Chlorogloeopsis sp. ULAP01: one gene and its partner. The protein of the gene in region 1 interacts with the protein of each later gene in a pairwise test. Links are inferred from orthologs where the notes say so. Each region holds a gene or a part of one and is shown in the gene's direction. Other genes may lie near its edges.

Evidence for each region.
Region 2: the proteins of uvrA (region 1) and uvrB interact in binary tests that used the Escherichia coli proteins (3 or more experiments, as listed by UniProt). The link is inferred for Chlorogloeopsis sp. ULAP01 from one-to-one orthologs.

Annotation. Positions count from the first base shown.
Region 1 is NZ_JAUDRH010000006.1:186,965-190,720, reverse strand. The notes cover bases 163-3,589. They hold uvrA (excinuclease ABC subunit UvrA), read left to right. Parts: upstream 163-485; coding sequence 486-3,389; downstream 3,390-3,589. UniProt on the Escherichia coli protein: The UvrABC repair system catalyzes the recognition and processing of DNA lesions. UvrA is an ATPase and a DNA-binding protein. A damage recognition complex composed of 2 UvrA and 2 UvrB subunits scans DNA for abnormalities.
Region 2 is NZ_JAUDRH010000022.1:71,062-74,382, forward strand. The notes cover bases 62-3,053. They hold uvrB (excinuclease ABC subunit UvrB), read left to right. Parts: upstream 62-554; coding sequence 555-2,552; downstream 2,553-3,053. Other genes in these bases: QUB80_RS32855 (hypothetical protein), read right to left, coding at 62-286; QUB80_RS32865 (tetratricopeptide repeat protein), read right to left, coding at 2,651-3,053. In the rest of the region: more of QUB80_RS32855, read right to left, coding at 1-61; more of QUB80_RS32865, read right to left, coding at 3,054-3,321. UniProt on the Escherichia coli protein: The UvrABC repair system catalyzes the recognition and processing of DNA lesions. A damage recognition complex composed of 2 UvrA and 2 UvrB subunits scans DNA for abnormalities.

The DNA of each region.
Region 1 (3,756 bases):
TGATTTGGTCATTAGTCAATAGTTATTAGTCATTGGTCAATAGTCAAGCCAAACTCTCAATAATTAAGGCAGAGGGCAGAGAGCAGCGCCGTGCGGGGGTTTCCCCCCAACCCCACTCCGTGGGGGCCCCAAAGCCCCCCGTTGTAGACGCCCGGAGGGCGGCTTCCCGTAGGGTGGCGACTTCGGAAGGTTCCCCTCCGTTGTAGACGCGCAGCGGCTTCCCGTAAGGGTGGCGACTGCCCAGAGGCAGAAGGAAAGAAAACAGAAGACTTTACTTTTTGTCTTTGCGCGCCTGTAATAGTGCTTGTGTCCTTTGAGCGCTCATATTTTACACCTCGCCTAATAGAAAATGAGTGAAACAAACGGCGATCGCTCTATAAATAGGAGTGAAATTAACACCTATAACAGTACTGTTGTTCTACCATAACAACGGTAGTATTATTAAGGACTGTTACGTGCTGCCTTACATTGATTAGCCTGCCGATATGTCAGAAACTCAATTAGCTGCATCTATAAATGGGCATCTTCCCTATCCCCATCAAAATCACCAAAACACTATCCGTATTCGGGGTGCTAGGCAGCATAACCTGAAAAATATTGACTTGGACTTACCGCGCGATCGCTTGATCGTCTTTACAGGTGTTTCTGGTTCGGGCAAGTCTTCTTTAGCTTTTGACACAATCTTTGCCGAGGGACAGCGCCGCTATGTCGAATCTCTCAGTGCTTATGCACGGCAATTTTTAGGTCAGATGGACAAACCAGATGTAGAGTCAATTGAAGGGTTAAGTCCGGCAATTTCCATCGACCAAAAGTCTACTTCCCATAACCCCCGTTCCACAGTGGGGACGGTAACAGAAATTTACGACTATTTGCGCTTATTGTTTGGGCGGGCGGGTGAACCCCATTGTCCGATTTGCGATCGCTGTATTGCTCCACAAACTATTGATGAAATGGTTGATCGCATTATGGAATTAGGCGATCGTACCCGCTTTCAAATTCTTGCGCCTGTGGTGCGGGGTAAAAAAGGCACTCATAAAAAGTTATTATCGAGTTTGGCATCTGGTGGTTTTGTCCGCGTCCGCATTGATGGTGAGGTGCGCGAATTATCAGACTCGATTGAGTTAGATAAAAACACTACTCACACTATTGAAGTAGTAATTGACCGTTTAATGAAAAAAGACGGTATTCAAGAGCGTTTAGTCGATTCGCTCGCTACTTGTTTGAAATTATCAGAGGGAATAGCAGTAATTTTATTTACTCCTGCGTCGGATAGTAGCCAACCATCAACTGAGGAACAAGAATTAGTATTTTCAGAGAATTTTGCTTGTCCAGAACACGGCGCGGTGATGGAAGAATTATCGCCGCGATTGTTCTCGTTTAACTCTCCCTATGGTGCTTGTCCTAATTGTCATGGCATTGGCAGTTTAAGAAGATTTTCTGTGGAATTGGTAGTACCCGATCCGGAAGCACCAGTCTATGCAGCGATCGCACCTTGGTCAGAAAAAGATAATTCTTATTATTTAGAATTGCTTTATAGTTTGGCACAAGCTTATGGATTTGAATTGCAGACATCCTGGAATAAGCTAACGAAGGAACAACAACAGATAATTTTGCATGGAGAAGAAACTACGTCAGAAACACAGAAAAACCAGGTTTTTAGAGGAGTAATTCCAATTTTACAAAGGCAATATGAGGGTGGTTCAGAACTAGTTAAGCAAAAGTTAGAGCAGTATTTAATAGATCAACCATGTCCAGTGTGTAATGGAAAGCGCTTGAAACCAGAAGCATTGGCGGTACGATTGGGGCAGTATCGAATTTTAGATTTGACAGGAGTATCGATCGCCCAGTGTCGGGAGAGGATTGATAATTTAAAATTAAGCGATCGTGCCTATCGCATTGCCGATTTGGTATTGAGAGAGATTAGAGCTAGGTTGCAATTTCTCTTAGATGTGGGGTTGGATTATTTAACATTAGATCGCCCGGCAATGACGCTTTCGGGTGGTGAGGCACAGCGTATTCGTTTGGCAACTCAGATTGGCTCTGGCTTGACTGGAGTTTTATACGTTTTAGATGAGCCAAGTATTGGATTGCATCAACGAGATAATGGGCGCTTGCTGCGAACTTTAACCAAATTGCGCGATTTGGGCAATACATTAATTGTGGTGGAGCATGATGAAGAAACAATTCGTGCTGCCGATTATATAGTTGATATTGGCCCTGGTGCGGGTGTTCGCGGTGGAAATATTATTGCTCAAGGCGACTTAAAGGCGTTATTAGAAGCTGAAGCTTCATTGACAGGTGCATATTTATCGGGGCGACAGGTAATTCAAACACCTGCTCAAAGAAGGGAAGGAAATGGGCTAAGTTTAGTGATTAAAAATGCCCATCGCAATAATTTAAGAAATATAGATGTAGAAATCCCACTAGGTAAACTCGTCACTGTCACCGGTGTTTCTGGTTCTGGTAAATCTACCTTAATTAACGAATTACTCTATCCAGCACTGCAACACCACCTTTTCCGCAAAGTGCCTTTTCCCAAAGAAATGGATGGGATTAAGGGACTAAATACGATTGATAAAGCAATTGTCATCGATCAATCTCCTATCGGTAGAACACCCCGTTCTAACCCAGCAACTTACACAGGCGTTTTTGATGTAATTCGCGATGTGTTTTCTGCAACCATTGAAGCAAAAGCCAGGGGTTACAAACCGGGACAATTTTCTTTTAATGTCAAAGGTGGGCGTTGTGAAGCTTGTAGCGGGCAAGGTGTAAACGTCATTGAAATGAATTTTCTGCCTGATGTTTATGTGCAATGTGAAGTTTGTAAAGGTGCAAGATATAACCGCGAAACTTTGCAGGTGAAGTATAAAGATAAATCTATTGCTGACGTTCTCAATATGACTGTTGAAGAAGCTTTGGAATTTTTTCAAAACATTCCTAAAGCTGTCACTCGTTTGCAAACTTTAGTAGATGTCGGATTGGGTTATATTCACCTCGGACAACCCGCGACTACGTTATCTGGTGGAGAAGCGCAGCGCGTAAAACTAGCAACAGAACTATCGCGCCGCGCCACAGGAAAAACACTTTATTTAATTGATGAACCAACAACAGGTTTATCTTTTTATGATGTCCATAAATTGTTAGATGTGTTGCAAAGATTGGTAGATAAAGGTAATTCAATTTTGGTAATTGAACATAATTTAGATGTAATTCGTTGCGCCGATTGGGTGATAGATTTGGGGCCAGAAGGTGGCGATAAAGGTGGAGAAATAATTGCTATAGGTACGCCAGAAGAAGTAGCAGAGAATCCTAAGTCTTATACTGGACAGTATTTGAAGCAGGTGTTGCAGCATTATCCGCCAGTAGTGTCGGCAAATAGAAGTAAGTAGTGGTGTGACACAGCTAAATTGGTGTATCACAATTCATAGTAAAAATTAAGTAGGGGAGGCAAAAAGCGGAGTGGATGTTCCTCCCGCTTTATTGCCGTTGTGTTACGGCTATGTAAGGATTTGAGAGTTTAATATCAGTTCGCATGATTAGTTATGATTACCATCTTGGTGTTACCCCTCCCTAACCCTCCCCTTGGTAAGGGGAGGGTACCGTTAGGTGGGTGGGGTGCTTAAAGATTTATAAGTAATTAACTGAACTTGGTATAAGAGGGTGAGAACTAGCCGTAACGCGCCGAATTTTTAGTGCATTAAGTCCTGTTTGAATGCATTAATCAGCTTATGCAAGTTGCAAATGAGATAGATGATC
Region 2 (3,321 bases), on another replicon or contig:
CCATGATGTTCATTGTCTCTACAACTTGCAAGTGACTGGTACCAATCGGACGTAGACCAGAGATTGAGAGGGTTTCTGCAACTTCTAAATCACTAGCACCAATCGGACGTAGACCAGAAACAGCAAGGTTGTCACGGACTTCGATTTTACCTGGCGATTCTAGCTGCACTGGTTGATCGGTATTTGAGTTTTGACCCTGGTTATTTTCAAGTTCCACAGTATCCCCCTTTAACTTTGCACGTTTTTGCCGAGGACTGACTCCTTTGCCAGTGCTGCTCATAGCCATAAATCACACACCTCTAAATTATTAAGGAATTTTTAGAATATTTTTGAGAAGTCAAAATTTTCCTAATATATTTAGAGTTTAACTTTAAAGAACATTTTATATGTATAACTTTATTTAAAAGCTATACATAAGTGTTATTAATATTAAAGTTTTTTGCAATAAATTAAGAGATATTAAAATAATTTTCATTTGAACCAAAATATGCATTGTAATTTGGTCAAAGTATGTATTCGCTACTATTAAGATTGGGTATTTATAGCAAAACTGTATGACAGAATTTTGTCTTCAAGCTCCCTTTAGTCCAACAGGCGATCAACCCCAAGCGATCGCGCAACTTGCAGCAAGTATCCAAGCAGGTCATCATTATCAAACATTACTAGGAGCGACGGGAACCGGGAAGACATTTACAATCGCATCAGTAATTGAGAAAGTTGGCAAACCGACTCTAGTTTTGGCACATAACAAAACTCTGGCTGCACAGCTTTGTAACGAGTTGCGGGAGTTCTTTCCCAAGAACGCTGTGGAGTATTTCGTGAGTTACTACGATTACTATCAACCAGAAGCCTATATTCCTGTAACTGATACGTATATAGAAAAAACTGCTTCCATTAACGATGAAATTGATATGTTGCGGCACTCGGCAACGCGATCGCTGTTCGAGCGTCGTGATGTAATTGTAGTTGCTTCGATTAGCTGTATCTACGGTTTGGGAATTCCTGCCGAATACCTCAAAGCTGCGATTCCCTTTCAAGTGGGAATGGAAGTTAATCAACGGGAGATTTTACGAGATTTAGCATCGGTACAATATAGCCGCAATGATTTGGAAATAGGCAGGGGACGATTTCGTGTTCGGGGTGATGTGCTGGAAGTAGGCCCAGCATATGAAGATCGTATTATTCGGATTGAGTTCTTTGGTGATGAAATAGACGCTATTCGTTACGTTGATCCGGTAACGGGTGAAATTCTCCAAAGTTTGCAAGCGGTGAATCTCTACCCTGCACGTCACTTTGTCACCCCAGAAGAACGGTTAGAAGAAGCTTGTGATGCGATCGCCCTAGAATTAAAAGAGCGCAAAGCCGAATTAGAGGCAGCAGAAAAATTACTAGAAGCGCAACGTATAGATCAGCGAACGCGCTATGACTTAGAAATGCTGCGAGAAGTTGGTTACTGCAACGGCGTCGAAAACTACTCTCGTCACTTGGCAGGAAGACTAGCAGGAGAACCGCCAGAGTGTTTGGTTGATTATTTTCCTAAAGATTGGCTGTTGGTAATCGATGAATCTCACGTAACTGTGCCGCAAATTCGCGGTATGTACAACGGCGATCAAGCCAGGAAAAAAGTATTAATTGAGCATGGTTTTCGCTTACCTAGTGCTGCCGATAACCGCCCTTTGAAAGCAGAAGAATTTTGGGCAAAGGTAAATCAATGTGTTTTTGTTTCTGCGACTCCAGGAGACTGGGAAATAGAAGTTTCTCAAGATCATGTGATAGAGCAAATTATTCGCCCCACTGGTGTAATAGATCCAGAAATTATTGTTCGTCCGACAGAAGGGCAAATTGATGATTTATTAGGTGAAATCAAAGATAGGGTAGATCTCCACGAGCGGGTGTTGGTGACAACTTTAACAAAACGCATGGCAGAAGATTTAACTGAGTACCTGCAAGAAAATAGTATTCGAGTAAGATATTTGCATTCTGAAATTAATTCGATTGAGCGCATTGAAATTATTCAAGATTTACGCGACGCCAAGTTTGATGTCTTAGTTGGTGTGAACTTATTGCGAGAAGGGCTAGACTTACCAGAAGTTTCGCTTGTAGCAATTTTAGATGCAGATAAAGAGGGTTTTTTACGTGCCGAACGTTCTTTAATTCAAACTATTGGGAGGGCAGCACGTCACGTTCGGGGGCAAGCAATTATGTATGCCGATAACCTCACAGATAGCATGATTAAAGCTATTGATGAAACCGAACGCCGTCGCGGTATTCAAATGGCATACAACCGGATGCACGGAATTACACCGCAACCAATAGTCAAGAAATCGAGTAACGCAATTTTATCTTTCTTGGAAGTATCGCGAAGGTTGAATGCTCAAGAGTTAGAAACAGTCGAGCAACATATAGATGAATTGCCGTTAGAAAACATTCCAGAATTGATTACTCAACTAGAAGCACAGATGAAAGAAGCGGCGAAGAAATTAGAATTTGAGGAGGCGGCAAAGTTACGCGATCGGATTAAGCATCTGCGGGATAAGTTGGTGGGACGTTAGATAAATACCCTTGTAGAGACGCAATAAATCAACTTGCGTTTCTACTTCAAAACTATGATATACCCTAAGCGTAATTCTCAATCAAAAAGTTAAGCCAATCAGGCAAATGAACGACTATTAATCTCGTTGATAGTCTCAATAATTCTGTCTTCACTATGTTGATAATCCATCTCTCTAGCAACTACTAATGCTTGCTGATAGTATTCCAGGGCTTCGGAGTGCTGCTCTAACTCCAAAAATACTTCTCCAATATATTCAAGGTTTTCAAGTTCATCCATGCGGTTTCCTAATTTCTTACGAATCATTAGGGCTTGCTGATAGTTTTCTAGAGCTTTTTCATATTCTTTTAAATCTCTATAAATTAATCCTAAAATACTAAGAGTATTGCCCTCACTCATAATGTCTCCAATTTCTCGATGAATTGCTAGAGCTTCTTGAAGATAATCTTGTGCCTTTGAGTAATTTGCTAGATTGCGATAGACATCACCGATGAGATAAAGAGTCTCTCCTTGACCTGGAACAGCGTTAATGTCTCGCCGAAGGGCTAAGGCAAGTTCGTAGTAGTTTAATGCTTTTTCAAATTCGCCTAAGCTAGCGTAAAGTAAACCAATATTGCTCAAAATAGTAGCTTCTGTGTCACGAGCGCCTACCTTACTAGCTATTACTAAGGCTTCTTCATAGGATTCTAAAGCTGCTGCATAATGCCCGCAACGACAGTATATGTGAGCAATATTATTAAGAGTCATGCCTTGAATAGCAAAATCACCTA